Regions from separate parts of the Pseudomonas sp. Fl5BN2 genome, predicted to be linked through region 3. Evidence: predicted binding sites of a transcription regulator. Region 3 holds the regulator's gene; each other region holds the start of a gene.
The links. Region 3 encodes FliA, which starts transcription of late flagellar genes. Its sites were predicted from a motif close to CTAAAGTTTNNNNNNNNNNNGCCGNTAA; they were not measured.
Positions count from the first base shown of each region.

Region 1: a site for FliA is predicted at 2,166-2,193, ahead of flgM (flagellar biosynthesis anti-sigma factor FlgM). Genes of this name have one in related genera too.
Region 2: a site for FliA is predicted at 1,463-1,490, ahead of GV819_RS10730 (methyl-accepting chemotaxis protein). Genes of this name have one in related genera too.
Region 4: a site for FliA is predicted at 2,547-2,574, ahead of GV819_RS02495 (methyl-accepting chemotaxis protein). Genes of this name have one in related genera too.

Region 1 is NZ_JAAARL010000006.1:127,541-131,696, reverse strand. Features, by position in the region: gene GV819_RS10435 (MFS transporter) at 1-392, shown strand, start outside; gene GV819_RS10430 (flagellar brake protein) at 451-1,197, opposite strand; gene GV819_RS10425 (flagella synthesis protein FlgN) at 1,294-1,761, opposite strand; gene flgM (flagellar biosynthesis anti-sigma factor FlgM) at 1,810-2,127, opposite strand; gene flgA (flagellar basal body P-ring formation chaperone FlgA) at 2,277-3,038, opposite strand; gene GV819_RS10410 (chemotaxis protein CheV) at 3,114-4,046, shown strand; gene cheR (protein-glutamate O-methyltransferase CheR) at 4,090-4,156, shown strand, end outside.
Region 2 is NZ_JAAARL010000006.1:189,494-193,649, reverse strand. Features, by position in the region: gene GV819_RS10740 (inorganic phosphate transporter) at 1-60, opposite strand, end outside; gene GV819_RS10735 (transporter) at 305-1,327, opposite strand; gene GV819_RS10730 (methyl-accepting chemotaxis protein) at 1,600-3,225, shown strand; gene GV819_RS10725 (hypothetical protein) at 3,334-3,783, shown strand; gene GV819_RS10720 (GAF domain-containing sensor histidine kinase) at 3,780-4,156, opposite strand, start outside.
Region 3 is NZ_JAAARL010000002.1:331,465-335,620, reverse strand. Features, by position in the region: gene flhF (flagellar biosynthesis protein FlhF) at 1-127, shown strand, start outside; gene fleN (flagellar synthesis regulator FleN) at 246-1,076, shown strand; gene fliA (RNA polymerase sigma factor FliA) at 1,073-1,813, shown strand; gene GV819_RS03885 (chemotaxis response regulator CheY) at 1,980-2,351, shown strand; gene GV819_RS03880 (protein phosphatase CheZ) at 2,382-3,170, shown strand; gene GV819_RS03875 (chemotaxis protein CheA) at 3,183-4,156, shown strand, end outside.
Region 4 is NZ_JAAARL010000002.1:29,716-33,871, reverse strand. Features, by position in the region: gene GV819_RS02500 (alpha/beta family hydrolase) at 79-774, shown strand; gene GV819_RS02495 (methyl-accepting chemotaxis protein) at 951-2,516, opposite strand; gene GV819_RS02490 (CPBP family intramembrane glutamic endopeptidase) at 2,735-3,526, opposite strand; gene acnA (aconitate hydratase AcnA) at 3,707-4,156, opposite strand, start outside.

The DNA of each region.
Region 1 (4,156 bases), on a different contig from region 3:
TGACCTATGGCGTGGGGGCGAGTATCGGGCCGCTGGCTGCGGGGGTGCTGATGAAGTTGTTCGGCAGTCAGATGCTCTACGCCTTCTTCAGTTTCTTTGCGCTGGTCCTGGTTTGGCGGATCCGGCCAAAGGCTGTGACCAATCTGCATCAGGTGGACGATGCGCCACTGCACCACGTGGCGATGCCGGACAGCATGTCCAGTTCGCCTTTGGTGGCGGCCCTCGATCCGCGAGTGGATGAGCAGGTGGTTCAGGATCAAATGCAGACCACGCCTGCGCCAGACGCGGCACCTGGGGAGCCGGAGTCAGAGGCGCCCGACATGCCAGAAGTGGTGGATGAGGTGCCGCTTGAGGAGTGCGCGCGGGATCATCTCAGTGGGGCCAGGCCTTAGCGCCAAAAAAAACGGGCAGTGCCGCAAGGCACTGCCCGTTTTCATTGATGCCTGGTGATTAGATGTCGTCTTTATCGAAGCGCCGCGCTTCGCGCTGCAGTTGATAGACGAAGCGCTCGACCTGACGCTGTACCAGGCCGCTCATGTTATGAAAGCGCACACCGGCAAAGGTCGTGTTGATGCGTTCCTCATGGTGCAGGTAACGCAATTCAACTGGAGCGGTCATGCTGCCGAAGGGCAGGGCTGCGATAAAGCGCTCATAGACCTGGCCCAGTTGCAGGTGCGAGGAAATGTCGCCGTCGAAGCGCAACTTGCAACCGGTGGCGGAAATGTCCAGCAGTTTACCGTTGAGGGGCGATTTTAGTTTCTCGCCGCTAAGTTCGATATCCACCAGTTGTGCCAACTTCAGTGCGGCACGGAAGGCGTTTCGACGTTGGTGGTAAACCACTTCGTCCGGCAGCGCGGTATGGTAGCAGCGGCCGCCGTTGGATTCATCCAGGGTTGGCAGGCCGTTGCTTTCCCAGGCAATGCGTACACCCTCATGGAAGCCTTCAACGCGAAATGGCTCGCCCGCCAACATGAAGCGTTCGCCGTCGCGGGGAATCATCTCGTCGAGGGCAATCATGTTGCTCTCGCGGTCCACTTCCACCAGATAGCTTTGGAAGCGCTGGCTACGCTCGTGGAAAGTGATGATCAGTGGGTCATGGCTCTCTTGCAGCAACCGCAGGTTGGAGGAAATTTCCAACGCAGTGGTGAGCACCTTAGGTGGCTGCGGAGCATCTTCCGCGTTTGAGGCGTTGAACACGGTTCATCAATCTCCAGACAAAATACAACAACACGCATGAGCTGGCATTTTGCCAGCATGTTTCACGGCTTGGTAGCGCGCGCTCATTTTTGGGGCTTAAGCCTGACTGAGTGGGCGGGGCTTCGCAAGCATTGAGGTAGAGCCGCGGGCGTCATAGAGGGCTGGAGGTTCGCCGCCATTGAGGATTTTCAACTGGTTGGCGGTGGTGGCTTGCTGAATCTGGATCGATCGACCGTTGAGCTCGTTGGTGGCTTGGCAGTCGGCCAGCAGTTGGGTAAGGAGATTGCCCTGCTCAAGCAGTTGCTCACCCAGGCTTGAGTGGCTGGCCAGTTGCTCGAGGCCGGCTCGATTGGTCGGCAGGTTCAGGCTCGCGAGGATCTCTGTGCGTTTGCGGCCATGCTGTTCCAGCAAAATGACCAGGGCTTGCTTCTGCGCCAGAATATTTTCCAACAGCGGCATGTCGCGGCCGTGCAGGGCTACGGATTCGGCTTTCAGCAGCTCCAGCAAGTGTTGAGCTGGAGCAAAGTCATCGTTGATCAGTTGCAGTAGATTGGTGTCGTGCATGGCTGGCCTTGGGGGTTAAGCGTCCAAAAGCCTAGCGCAAGCCTGTGGCTAGCGCAGGGCTTCGAAATTAAGCAGTTTGCTGGCTATACGGTTGCTATCGACCTTATAGCTGCCATCGGCAATGGCTTGCTTCAACTCGGCCACCCGGGCTTTGTCGACAGCAGGCTGATCGCGCAGCTTGTCAGTGATTTTCTGCAACTGTTGAGCCTCATTGCTGAGGTGTACTGATTCTCCGCTTTTGCTGGTCTCGGCCGAAGTCGTCAGCGGCGTGGATTTACCGGCATCGCCGGTTTCCTTGCTGGCGCTAGTACGCGTACTGCCTGTCAGTGAAGGGGAGCTGTTTAAACGGCTGAAGTCGATGACCATGATGGAGAAAACCTCTGGGTATTTGGACGCTTGCCATGTTTTCGGCCAAACCCTGAAAAACTTTAGGCCAAATCTCGACAAGCCAGCGCAGGTATCTGCGACCCGTTATCGACCACAGTTTAGGGAACGAGTGGGCCTAGCGCCAGTCACTACATAGCCACTTCCACTTGTCCGGGGGCGGTGACGCGCGCCTTGATCACTCGCTGCGAGTTCAAGTTCTTGACCCGGATCTGCTCGCTCATGCCGCCGTTGGACAGCGCCTCGCCCGGCATTCGTACATTCAAGGTGCCGCTGCGTGCCGAAATCACCACCTGGTCGCCTTTGCGCACCACTTCGGCCTGCTCCAGGTGAGCCAGGGTGATGAGTTGGTCGGCTACCATTGGTCGGACAAGTTTCTGCCCAATGGCTTGGTCCACCGAGGTCAAGTAGCCCTGATTGTTCTGGCTGATATCCCGCTCGCGCAATACCACATCGTCCGGTTCGATGATTCCAGTACGTTTAAGGGCGCGCGAGCTGGTAACAACTTCGCGAAACAGTTTGACCTGCGCCGGTACAAACACCGTCCAGGGCGAGGCGCCTTCGCAGCGTACCTTGACCGTGACCCGTCCTAGTGGCTGCGCCGGACTTTCCAGGCTTGCTGTCAATTCCTTGTCGCAAGCGGGCATGTGCATGCGCGGGTCCAGTTGGTTAACCTGGATTTCGTAGCGTCCTTCCGTTTGACTGGTGGCCAGATAGTCTTCTACCGTGAATTCAAGAAACCCTTGAGTGACGCCGATAAGAAGATCAGGCAGGGTGAGCGAGTCAGCAACGGCAGGGCTGCCAGGGTTTAAAATGCACAGCGCCGACAACCCGCAAAGCAATTTGCGGTAGTGTGATGTCAGGCGTCGGAAAAATGTCGTTTTGGCGTTCATAACAGTTAAAAAGCAAGCCCCGTGCCGTTTAGTAATGAGCGTGCGTCGGATCTTAAAGCTTTGGGGAGTCTGGGCATGGCTGGTGTAATGGATTCGGTGAACCAGCGCACGCAATTGGTTGGGCAGAATCGCCTGGAGCTGTTGCTTTTCCGTCTTGATGGGGGGCAGCTCTACGGGATCAACGTATTCAAGGTTCGCGAGGTGCTGCAATGCCCCAAGCTGACCGTGATGCCCAAATCCAGTCCTGTGGTGTGCGGTGTCGCGAATATTCGAGGGGCGACCATTCCGATCCTGGATCTGGCAATGGCCACTGGCTCTGGCGGATTGAAAGATCAGAGCAATCCGTTCGTCATCATCACTGAGTACAACACCAAGACCCAGGGGTTTCTGGTGCGCTCAGTGGAACGCATCGTCAATATGAACTGGGAAGAGATTCATCCGCCGCCCAAGGGTACCGGGCGTGATCACTACCTGACGGCGGTGACCCGGGTGGATAACCAACTGGTCGAGATCATCGACGTGGAGAAGGTGCTCGCGGAAGTCGCACCTACTTCCGAAGCGATTTCGGTCGGTGTGGTGGATGTCGAGACCCAGCACAAGGCAGTTTCCCTGCGGGTGCTAACCGTCGACGACTCGTCGGTGGCGCGCAAGCAGGTCACTCGTTGCCTGCAGACTGTGGGTGTTGAAGTGGTGGCCTTGAATGATGGTCGGCAGGCACTGGACTATCTGCGCAAGTTGGTGGATGAGGGCAAGAAGCCGGAAGATGAGTTCCTCATGATGATTTCCGACATCGAGATGCCTGAAATGGACGGCTACACCCTCACGGCCGAGATACGCAACGATCCACGCATGCAAAAGCTGCATATCATCCTGCATACTTCGTTGTCAGGCGTATTCAATCAGGCGATGGTGAAGAAGGTCGGTGCCGATGACTTCCTTGCCAAGTTCCGCCCTGATGACCTGGCATCCCGGGTAGTCGACCGGATCAAAGCAGCAGACCATAGCTGAGGGCACCAGCCCTTGGCGGACATAGATTTAAGAGGCGGCAGCATTGTCTACGGGTAATTTGGATTTTGAACAGTTCCGGGTCTTCCTGGAAAAAGCCTGTGGTATTTTGC
Region 2 (4,156 bases), on a different contig from region 3:
ATCCAGATGCGGTTTGACGTCAAGGCTGGGGGATGCGGCAGTCAGGGACGGGGTGGCCATTGCTGGACAATCCTGTTGCTGGAAGGAGTGTCACCCATGATCGTTGCCAAATGTTACAGGGAGACTGCCTCAGGTCAGTGTTTACGCGATTGAGCCGTTCCGTTGATCCATTCGAGCCCGCCGCCATCATGGCGGCCATCGCAATCATCGCGTAGGAGCTGGCTTGCCAGCGAAGAGGCCCTTGAACCAGCCGCCGGCCTTGTGCTCGCCTTCGCCGGCAAGCCGGCTCCTACAGGGGGGAGTTTCAGTAGTCCTGACGCTTGCGGAAGGCCCAGCGTCCGGCAATCACGGTGAAGGTGGCCACCAGCGCCACCAGGATCCAGAAACCCTCCGGGTCGCCGGAGAGGGGAATACCGCCGACGTTCATGCCGAAGAAACCGGCGATGATGTTGATCGGCAAGGCCAGTACCGTGACCACGGTCAGGGTGAACAGGGTACGGTTGGTCTGTTCGTTGAGGTTGGCGGCGATCTCTTCCTGCAGCAGTTTGATCCGCTCTCCGAGGACCGTGAGGTCGTTGATGATCAGAGCGAATTCTTCGGTGGACTTGCGCAGCTCCTTGACGTCTTCCTTCTGCAGCCATTGCGGCGGGCGGTTCAGCAGGCGCAGCAGCGAGCCCGGCTCCAGGGCCAACAGCCGTTGCAGGCGCACCAGCACCCGGCGCATGGCCCCCAGTTCCGCCCGGTTGCTGGAGACCCTTGCCGCCAGCAGTTGGTCTTCGATCTGGTCGACGCTGAGGCTGGTCTTGCGCACGATCTGGGTCAGCACTTCGCCCTGGTCCCGCAGCAGGTGTGCCAGCAGTTCCAGGGGTGAGCGAAAGCGTTCCCCGGCCTTGACCGATGAGCGCAGCTTGTCCACCGAGTGCAGCGGTTGCAGGCGGGCGCTGATGATCAGGTTGCTGCGCACGCAGACCCACAGGGTGGAGATGTCCGAGGAGACCATGCTGCTGAAGTTGAACACCACGTCGTTGACCACTGCCAGCAGAGCCGAGTCGACATGTTCGATACGGGTCGAGCGCGAGCCTTCGTGCAGGGCTTCGAAGAACTCGTCCGGCAGTTGCAGGTGGGCCTTCATCCAGCGTTCGCAGGCAGCGTGGGCCAGGTTCAGGTGCAGCCAGAGGAATTCATTGCTGTCTTGCGGTTGTTGCAGGGCTTGCAGGGCCTTGGCGGAATCCAGTTCACGGCCGCGTTCACCGCTACGAAAGCTGAAACCGTAGAGCAGGCCAAACAGATCGGAATCGCGGTGACTCTGGTCGATGCTGTGATTCATGGGGTCTCGCAGGAGGGACAGTGCCTGGCGCGAATTTCACCGGTTCACTTGGACCCCATCATGGCAAGGCTCTTTGACAGTTTTGTGACGTTTTGAAGTGCACCATGGGCCGTGACATACCGATGGTCGGCGGCGCTCAAGATTATTTCGCGGGTGCCGATCACGCTCACATGCAATACGCAGTCGATCCGCCTCGAATGTGCCTGACAGGGATGTCAGAACCTACGCAAGCCCCATCGGGCCTGCTCTATCCCTGCTATGAGATTTCCTCGATGTTTTTGCAAAAATCCCTGAGAGCGCAAATTCTTGCCCTGCTGAGCGGTAGCCTGTTGGCGATGCTGTTGATCGCCCTGGCGAGCTTTCACTTGCTGTCCGGTGGCGTGCAGAGCTACCGCCAGTTGATCGAGGGCCCGCTGCACAGTTCGCAGTTGATTGATGAGGCCAACCTGCAATTCAAGAGTCAGGTGCAGGAGTGGAAGAACGTGCTGCTGCGGGGCAAGCAGCCCCAGGAGATGAACAAGTACTGGCAGTTGTTCGAAGATCGTCAGCGGGATGTGCAGAACATCCTCGGTCAGCTGGCGCAGACCCCGGGGCTCGATGCAGTCCTCAAGAGCCGGGTACAGCGTCTGGCGGAGGAGCACCGGCTGTTGGCTGCGGCCTATCAGAAGGGGCGTGATGCCTATGTTGCGGGCGGGGCTGATCCGAGTGCCGGCGACGCCGCAGTCAAGGGCGTGGACCGGGCTGCCAGCGAGCAGATGAGTGAGCTGGTGACCGAGTTGCGCAAGCACGGCGAACAGCAATCGCAAGAGATCAGCGCAGCGGCCGACCGTACGGTGTGGCTGGGCATCCTGGTGATGCTCGCTTCTGGCCTGCTGATCGGTCTGCTCAGCCTGTGGCTGGTCAACCGCAGCCTGGTGCAGCCGATCCGCGAGTTGATCGATTATGTTGCGCAGCTCAGCCGTGGGCAGTTCTCCCAGCGGGTGGCCAGCGAGCGCCAGGATGAGTTGGGCAAGCTGGCGATGGCCGCCAATACCTTGCGCGATTTCCTCGCCCAGACCTTCAGCAGCCTGCAGCGCAGCGCTTCGGACCTAGACAGCTCCAGTGGCGAGCTCAACTCCATCGCCACCTTGATGTCCCAGGGCACCAACGAGCAGTTCAGCCGCACCGATCAGGTGGCCACGGCGATGAACGAGATGTCCGCCACCGCCCAGGAAGTGGCGCGCCATGCTGCCGATGCTGCACGCGCAGCGGACGATGCCGACCAGTCGGCGCAGCAGGGTGAGCAGGTGATGCAGAGCACCATCCACACCATCACCCAGATGCGTGGCGAGATCGCCAACACCGCCTCGGTGATCCGTCGTCTGGAAGCCGACAGTGGGCGTATCGGCAAGGTGCTGGAAGTGATTCAGGGGATCGCCGAACAGACCAACCTGCTGGCCCTCAACGCCGCCATCGAAGCCGCCCGGGCCGGAGAGGCCGGGCGTGGTTTTGCGGTGGTCGCCGATGAGGTACGCAGCCTGGCCCAGCGCACTGCCGCCTCGATTACCGAGATCAACCAGATCATCCAGACCGTGCAGACCGGGGCGGTGGACGCGGCCCAGGCCATCGAGAGTGGCCAGTCCCGCAGCGAGCAGAGTGTGCAGCAGGTGACCCAGGCCGGGGCCATGCTGGAACGCATCACCGAGGCGGTGGAAGCGATTCGCGACATGAATCGGCAGATCGCGACCGCTGCCGAGGAACAGACCTCGGTGGCCGAGGATATTTCCCGCAACCTCACCGAGATCACCTCCATTGCCAGTACCAATCTCGACAACGTTCAGCGCACTGAAGCGGCAAGCCGCAATCTGCATGGCCTGTCGGCACAACTGAACGAGGTGACGGCGCGTTTGAGCGCCTGAGGCCAGTCTTCCTGTATCGGCCTGCTTACCAGGCCGATACACGATCACTCTCAAGTGGCCGGGGCGTTTGTCGATGATCGGGTATCTTCCCGTATCAGGACACATGCCATGGTCAGCATCACTTCGATCTCGATCAACCAGACCCAGGTCAGCCCGACCAAGACCAGTATCGCCGGCAGCGGCAGCGCTACCAGCGAGACCTCCGCTACCACCACTGGCAGCACGACCACCGCCAGCGCTAGCGGCAAGGCGCCGGCGGCAGGGGGCGCGGCTGCGGGCGGCAGTGCCAGCAGCGAGGATTCGAGCAGCGATTCGGTGAAGGCGTTGCGCAAGCAGGTCGCCGAGCTGCAAAAGCAACTGCAGGAGCAGCAACAGCAGTTGCAGGCGGCCCAAGGCAAGCAGCAAAGCGCCGATGCCAAGGCCGCTGCAGTGGCGGCCGCGCAGTCTCAGGTGGCCAGCACCAGTGCGTCTTTGCAGACCGCTACAGCGGCCTTGCTCCAGGCACTGCAGGACTCCAGTGGCAGCACTTCGGGATCCTTGGTCAGTACCAGGGCTTAAGCCTTCAGGCTCAGTGGCAGGCTGAAACTGAACACGGTGCCTTGCTGCGGGTTGGAGACCACTTCCAATTGTCCCCCGTGGGCTTGGGCGATCTGCTGGGCAATGTACAACCCCAGGCCAAGTCCGGCCTGGGGCGTGTCGCTGACCGGGCGTGAGTAGGGCTGAAACAACCGGGGCAGGACTTGCTCGGGGATCAGTCCCTGGTTTTTCACTCGCAGCACCAACTGTTCAGACTGCTGTTCTGCCTCGACCTCTACCACGCCCTGCGCCGTACCATGGCAGATGGCGTTGGCCACCAGGTTGGAGAGCAACTGGGCGATACGTTGGCGATCGCAGTGAATACCCTGCAGGTCGTCGATCCGGCACTGGATGG
Region 3 (4,156 bases):
CCTGCCACGCCGACACCAACTGGTGAGTCGCGCAGTGAGTGTGCAGATGCAGGAAGAACCCAGCGAAGAAGCCATGGCCGACATGTTCGCTGACCTTTACCACAGCTCGACCAAGCGGGTTGGCTGAGGTAAGCATGAATAGATTGCACTGTATCTACATCGATGGTCTGCCATGCATTGTTCCAATGGTGAACGCGCAGCCAGTTATGTGGCCCCGTCTAAGTAAGACAAGGTAAAGAAAGAACATGGGCAGCATGCATCCCGTACAGGTGATTGCGGTGACCGGCGGCAAAGGTGGCGTCGGCAAGACTAACGTGTCAGTAAACTTGTCCCTGGCTCTGGCTGAGCTGGGTCGGCGGGTGTTGCTGCTGGACGCCGACCTGGGTCTGGCCAACGTCGATGTCCTGCTGGGGCTGACTCCCAAACACACCCTCGCCGATGTCATCGAGGGTCGCTGCGAGCTGCGCGATGTGCTGCTCCAGGGGCCTGGCGGCATCCGCATTGTCCCGGCCGCCTCGGGTACCCAGAGCATGGTGCACCTGAGCCCCGCCCAGCACGCGGGCCTGATCCAGGCCTTCAGTGACATTGGCGACAATCTCGATGTGCTGGTGATTGACACCGCTGCGGGTATTGGTGACTCGGTAGTCAGTTTTGTTCGCGCGGCCCAGGAAGTATTGCTGGTGGTCTGTGACGAGCCGACCTCGATCACCGATGCCTATGCGCTGATCAAGCTGCTCAATCGCGACTACGGCATGAATCGTTTCCGGGTCCTGGCCAACATGGCACAGAGCCCTCAAGAAGGGCGCAACTTGTTTGCAAAATTGACCAAGGTCACGGATCGCTTCCTGGACGTGGCTTTACAATACGTCGGCGCAGTTCCCTACGACGAAAGCGTACGCAAGGCCGTGCAAAAGCAGCGTGCGGTCTATGAAGCCTTTCCTCGTTCGAAGTGTGCATTGGCGTTCAAGGCCATCGCGCAAAAAGTCGATACCTGGCCGTTGCCGGCGAACCCTCGCGGGCATCTGGAATTTTTTGTCGAGCGGCTAGTGCATCAAACAGCGGGACCGGTGCTATGACTGCCAGTGGCTACAACCTTTACAAGAAGTCGGCGCGTGATAGCCAGTACGAATTGATCGAGCGCTATGCGCCTCTGGTCAAGCGTATCGCCTATCACCTGCTGGCGCGGTTGCCGGCCAGTGTTCAGGTGGAAGACCTGATTCAGGCCGGGATGATCGGTTTGCTCGAAGTGTCGACCAAATACGATGCGAGCAAGGGCGCGAGCTTTGAAACCTACGCCGGTATCCGGATTCGTGGGGCGATGCTCGATGAGGTCCGTAAAGGCGACTGGGCACCCCGTTCGGTGCACCGTAATACGCGCATGGTCAGTGATGCAATTCGCGCAATTGAAGCTAAAACCGGTCGTGACGCTAAAGATCACGAAGTTGCGGCCGAACTTCAATTGAGTCTCGACGATTATTACGGGATTTTGAACGACACCTTGGGCAGTCGCCTGTTCAGTTTCGACGATCTGTTGCAGGACGGCGAGCATGAAGGGCTGCACGAGGATGGCGCCAGTGCTCATCTCGAGCCGTCACGAGACCTGGAGGATGAACGCTTCCAGGCCGCGTTGGCGGATGCGATTGCCAATTTGCCGGAGCGCGAGCGACTGGTGTTGGCGCTGTACTACGACGAAGAGCTGAACCTCAAGGAAATCGGTGAGGTCCTGGGGGTCAGCGAATCGCGGGTCAGCCAGTTACACAGCCAGTGCGCAGCCCGCTTGCGGGGGCGTTTGGGGGAGTGGCGAGCGCGCTGACAGGCAGTGTGGGGACACTGCGATCAAGACCGGTGGGGCCAGGCGCAGCACCGGTTTTGCAGTATGTGCTTCATGCAGTCGTTGTGTGTTATGCCGAATTGATTGAATGGCGCGTTCAGGTGCTGGACGCGTTTAAGACTGCTTGGAGGTCGAATTGGACAAGAACATGAAAATCCTCATCGTTGATGACTTTTCAACGATGCGGCGGATCATAAAAAACCTGTTGCGTGATCTGGGTTTCACCAACACGGTCGAGGCCGACGATGGCACCACCGCCATTCCGGTACTCAACAGCGGAAGCATCGACTTTCTGGTAACGGACTGGAACATGCCCGGCATGACCGGTATCGACCTGCTGCGCCACGTGCGTGCCGATGAAAAGCTCAAGCACCTGCCGGTGTTGATGGTAACTGCCGAAGCCAAGCGCGAGCAGATCATCGAAGCTGCCCAGGCCGGGGTGAACGGCTATGTGGTCAAACCATTCACGGCCCAGGCGTTGAAAGAGAAGATCGAAAAGATCTTCGAGCGCATCGGTTGATGTGCGTAGCCATTCCGCCACGGGGGAGCTATGGAGCATAACGAATCTTCACTGGACGACTTTGAGTCGACCCTGAAAAAGCACGCCCTGGAACTGGTCGAGAGCCTTGAAAAGGGCAGATTCGGCGACGCAGTGCAATTGATCCATGAGCTTAATCAGACCCGTGACCGTGGCCTGTACCAGGAAGTGGGCAAGCTCACCCGCGAGCTGCATAGCGCGATCGTCAATTTTCAGATTGACCCGCACATGCCGCAAGCCGAGGAAGTTTCACAGATCACGGATGCCACCGAGCGCCTGTCCTATGTGGTTCGGCTGACGGAAGCCGCTGCCAACCGCACTATGGACCTGGTAGAGAGCAGCACCCCGCTGGTCAACGGCCTGAGCACTGAAGCACAGGCCTTGAGCGCGGACTGGGGACGCTTCATGCGGCGCGAGGTCGGGGCTGAAGAGTTCCGTGAGCTGGCGCGTCGGGTCGACGCTTTTCTGACTCGCAGCGAGCAGGAAAATCGCACCGTCTCGGGCCACCTCAACGACATTCTGTTGGCGCAGGATTACCAGGACCTGACCGGCCAGGTAATCAAGCGTGTGACCCAGTTGGTCACGGAAGTCGAAAGTAATCTGCTCAAACTGGTGTTGATGGCCAGCCAGGTCGATCGTTTTGCCGGTATCGAACATGACCGCGAATCGATCCTCGCTGAAAAAGATCCGCAAAAACATCTCGCCAAGGGTGAAGGTCCACAGATTCATGCCGATAAACGGGAAGACGTTATGTCCGGTCAGGACGATGTAGACGATTTGCTTTCCAGCCTTGGATTCTAGGAGCACCCATTAATGAGCTTCGGCGCCGATGAAGAGATCCTTCAGGATTTCCTGGTTGAGGCCGGCGAGATTCTAGAGCTATTGTCCGAACAACTGGTCGAGCTGGAAAGCCGGCCAGATGATGCGGACTTGCTCAATGCAATTTTTCGCGGTTTTCACACTGTTAAAGGGGGCGCCGGCTTCCTCCAGCTCAATGAGCTGGTGGAGTGCTGCCACATCGCCGAGAACGTCTTCGACATCCTGCGCAAGGGTGAGAGGCGTGTCGATTCGGAATTGATGGACGTGGTGCTTGAGGCTCTGGATGCGGTGAACGGTATGTTCAGCCAGGTCCGTGAGCGCACCGCAATTACCGCTGCGACCCCGGAACTGCTGGCCGCCTTGGCGCGCCTGGCAGAGCCCGCCGGCGCCGAACCTGCAGCGCCAGCTGTGGAGGAGGTGGCTCCAGCCGTTGTCGAGCCTGAGGCCCAAAGCTCAGAGGGTGATATCACCGACAACGAATTCGAACTCCTGCTCGATTCGCTGAATGCCGCCAAGGCCGACGCCGAGTCAGTGCCCGCCGCAGCAGTGGCGCAAGGTGAGCCGGCCGGCGATGAAATCACCGATGCCGAGTTCGAGTCGCTGCTGGACCAGTTGCACGGCAAGGGTCAGTTCGCACCTGATGCGGTAGTACCTGCAGCGGCCCAGGCCGCCAGTGGTGCGGCCGCCGGTGGTGATGAAATCACCGATGACGAATTCGAAGCCTTGCTGGACCAACTGCATGGCAAGGGCAGCTTTGCTGTCGATGCTCTGGAGTCGGCAGTGGCCGCGGTACCTGCAGCAGTGGTGCCTAGCGCCGCCGCAGCGGGTGGCGACCTGATCAGCGATCACGAATTCGAATCCCTGCTGGATGAGTTACACGGCAAGGGCAAGTTCTCTGAAACTCCGGGTGCGGCGAAACCTGCAGCTGCGACAACGGCTGCGCCGGTTGCTGCGGCTACCGCGGCAGT
Region 4 (4,156 bases), 300 kb from region 3:
CTGAAGTGAAAGCGACTGCGCACGGCAAGGCGCGCTCACTTCGTCTGGAGTTATAGGCAGACTAAAAGCGAGGCAAGCATGAGCAATGAGCACAAGGCCAGTATTGACGGGGATCAATGGGCGCAGTGCGTGCAGGAACAGGGCTGGTTGTGGGAGGTCGCCCGGGTTGCCGATCCACTGCAGGCACCGACCTTGATCCTGGCTCACGGTGCTGGCGCGCCAATGGACAGTGGGTTTATGAGTGACATGGCTGTACGCCTTGCCGGGCATGGCGTGAACGTTTTGCGCTTCGAGTTCCCGTACATGGCGCAGCGGCGTCTGGAGGGTGGCAAGCGCCCCCCCAATCCGACGCCCAGGCTGCTGGAATGCTGGCGCGAGGTGTATGCCAGGGTGCGACCTTATGTCACTGGGGTGTTGGCGGTGGGGGGCAAGTCCATGGGCGGGCGCATGGCCAGTCTGCTGGCGGATGAGCTGCAGGTCGATGCGCTGGTGTGTCTGGGTTATCCGTTCTATGCCGCGGGCAAGCCGGAGAAGCCGCGGGTGGTGCACTTGGCAGAACTGGCTACCCCGACGCTGATCGTGCAGGGTGAGCGTGACGCCTTGGGTAATCGCCAGGCGGTCGAGGCCTATTCACTGGCACCGAGTATCGAGCTGTATTGGCTGACGGCTGCTGATCACGACCTCAAGCCGCTGAAGGCCTCCGGGTTCACCCATGAGCAGCATCTTGACTCCGCTGCGGGCAAGGTTGTCGGGTTCCTGCAAGCATTGCGCTAAGACGCAGGAGGCGCGAGCTGGCTCGATATCGCTGTGCTCAGGCACTTGAAGTGCAGGGGCGGGCGTCGAGATTTTTGCCCGGCAAGCTCGCTCCTGCAGTGATGGCTGGGGTTCAGGCCCAGGCATAAAAAAACCGCAAGCAGCTGCTTGCGGTTTTTTGTCGCCGGGCCAAGGGCTCAGCGGTTGAAACGCTCCACCAGCGAGTACTGGGTATGCGCGGTGCGGGTCAGGGCTTCGCTGAGTTCGGCCGAGTGCTGGGCCTGCTCCGAAGTCTGGTCCGCCAGTTGCGCGATGGTGCTGATGTTGCGGCTGATCTCTTCGGCCACCGAGCTTTGCTCTTCGGTCGCGGCGGCGATCTGGGTGGTCATGTCGGTGATGTTGGCCACCGCTTCGCTGATGCCTACCAGTGCCTGGTCGGCTTCCAGTACCCGGGCTACACCTTCCTCCGCTTGGCGATGGCCGGCGTCCATGGTCTGCACGGCGCTGGCAGCGGTCTGCTGCAGCTTGGCGATCAGGGTGTGGATCTGTCCGGTGGATTCACTGGTGCGCTGCGCCAGTTGGCGAACCTCATCGGCTACCACGGCAAAGCCGCGGCCCATTTCCCCGGCACGGGCCGCTTCGATGGCAGCGTTCAGGGCCAGCAGGTTGGTCTGGTCGGCGATACCTTTGATCACATCCACCACGCCACCGATTTCGTCGCTGTCCTTGGCCAGTTGGGTCACGGTCACGCCGGTTTCACCGACCACCACCGACAGACGCTGGATGGCTTCGCGGGTTTCCCCGGCAATGTCCCGGCCACGACCGGTCAGGCGATTGGCTTCCTGGGTGGCATCGGCGGTGCGTTGTACGTGGCTGGCCACTTCCTGGGTGGTGGCGGCCATCTGGTTGACCGCAGTGGCCACTTGTTCAGTCTCGACCCGCTGACGCTCCAGGCCGCTGGAGCTGTTGTGGGCCAGGACGTCGGACTGTCGAGCCTGTTCGTTGAGGTGCTCGGCGGTGTCCTGCAAGCGGGTCAGGCAGGTTTTCAGACGGGCTTCCTGGCTCAGGATCGACATTTCCAGGCGTGCCTGGGCGCCACGGCTGTCGGTGTACATTTGTGCGATCAGCGGATCGGAGGTGGTCTGTTCGGCCAGGCGCAGCAGGCGTTTAAGGCCCCGCTGTTGCCAGCTCAGCCCCATCAGGCCCAGCGGTACCGAGAGCGCTGCAGCCAGGGCGAAGCCCCAATGGGAGTTGAGCCAGGCACCGATCATGAAGCTCAGTTGGCTGACCAGAATGAATGGCAGCCAGTCCTGCAGCACCGGCAGCCACTTGTCGCGTTTCGGAATGGCCGACTTGCCCTGGTTGATGCGCTGGTAGAGGGCTTCTGCGCGACGCACCTGTTCGGCCGTGGGTTTGACCCGAACCGATTCGTAACCCACCACCTGGCTGCCTTCGAACACGGGTGTCACGTAGGCATTGACCCAGTAATGGTCACCGGTCTTGCAGCGGTTCTTGACGATGCCCATCCATGGCAAGCCTTGTTTCAACGTGCCCCACATGTGCGCGAACACGGCCGCTGGCACATCAGGATGGCGGACCAGGTTGTGCGGTGCGCGAACCAGTTCTTCACGGGAAAACCCACTGATTTCGACAAAGGCGTCGTTGCAGTAGGTGATCACGCCTTTGGCGTCGGTGGTGGAAATCAACCGCTGTTGAGCCGGGAAGGTACGTTCGCGCTGAGTGACAGGCTGGTTATTACGCATGACTTTTTCAATCCGCAAGGCTTTGAGGGTTTGTCGGCCGCTTCAGCCGATTATTGAAATTATTTTTCAATAATCGGCACTGGATCCCATTAGCGGAAGGGGCCGCTTGCAAAATGCGGCGCCAGGATTTTGCCGGCGTTGGCGAGAGGCTAATCATTGACTTTCTTCCTTGGCAGTCAATAGTTCTGAAGTACTGGTTTGGGCAAATTTCCGGCGGCCTATCCGGCGAGCATCGGGTAGGTGAACAGGCCAAAGTGCAAAAGGTTGAGGCCGAAGTGAGTGGCCACCGCAGCGCCCAGGCCACCAAATCGATAGGCCAGACCGTAGCCGACTCCGGCGATGGCCGCCAGCAGCGTCCATTGCCAACCGGCCCCCAGGTGCACCAGGCCAAACAACAGGGCTGCACACAGCAGGGCCAGATTCTCGCCGTAGGGCAGGGCCTTGAAGCGTCGACTCAGGCCGCCCTGGATATAGCCACGGAACAGGGCCTCTTCCACCAGGGTCACCAGCAGCAGGTTGTTCAGTACCCATAGCCAGGCCTGATCCGGCCACTTCGGCGCCCAACTGATGATCCCCAGCAGCAGTGCACCACCCAATGCCGCGACAGCGCACAGGGTCAGGGCCAGGACCGTTGCGTATACCGACAGACGTAGCGAGCGGCGTCCGACGATCCACGGGCAGACCAGCAGCAGCCAGAAGCCAATCAGCGGCTTGTCCTGGTTGAGGTACATGGAGAAGGGCACTGCGTCATCCGTGAAGCGTTGCGGGTCAATGCCCCGGCCATTGTAGAAACCGGGCAGCCAGTGCATGGCCAGCGCCAGGGCAACGACCACAAACAGGCCGTGGCCCAGGTACTGGCCGATACGGCTGCGTTGCTGGCGCACGGCGAACCCGGCACACAGCAGCAGGAAGATCGAGAGGGCGGCCAGTAGCCCCAGTTGCCCGTAGCTCAGGGCCAGTGCGTAGCCAATGGAGAGGAGTGCCAGATACATCCATGGCAGAGCAATCATGTGGAATCCTTGTTGCGGAAGAAAGAAAGGTATTACTGAAACGTTGTTCAGCGCCGAATCTGTAGTCGTTATTGCGACCGATGAGTCAGGTTCTGAGCGGCGGCAAGTATAACCAGCTGAGTTGTACACGACAGCCCAACAAAAACACCGCCCGAAGGCGGTGTCTGGTTTTGCGCGGGATCAGGACGCGATCAGTTGCCGCAATACGTAATGCAGTATCCCTCCGGACTTGAAGTATTCGACTTCGTTCAAGGTGTCGATGCGGCACAGCACTTCGATCCGCTCCTGGCTGCCGTCCTCCCGGGTGATCACCAGGGTCAGGTTCATCCGCGGCGTCAATTGCGTGTCGCTGAGGCCGAGGATGTCCAGGGTTTCCCTGCCGGTGAGCTTCAGGCTCTTGCGGTTCTGGTCGAGTTTGAACTGCAAGGGCAGGACGCCCATGCCCACCAGGTTGGAGCGGTGGATGCGCTCGAAGCTCTCGGCGATTACTGCCTTGACCCCTAGCAGGTTGGTGCCTTTGGCGGCCCAGTCGCGGCTGGACCCGGTGCCGTATTCCTGGCCGGCGATCACCACCAATGGTGTGCCTGCTGCCTGGTACCGCATGGCGGCGTCATAGATCGCCAGTTTCTC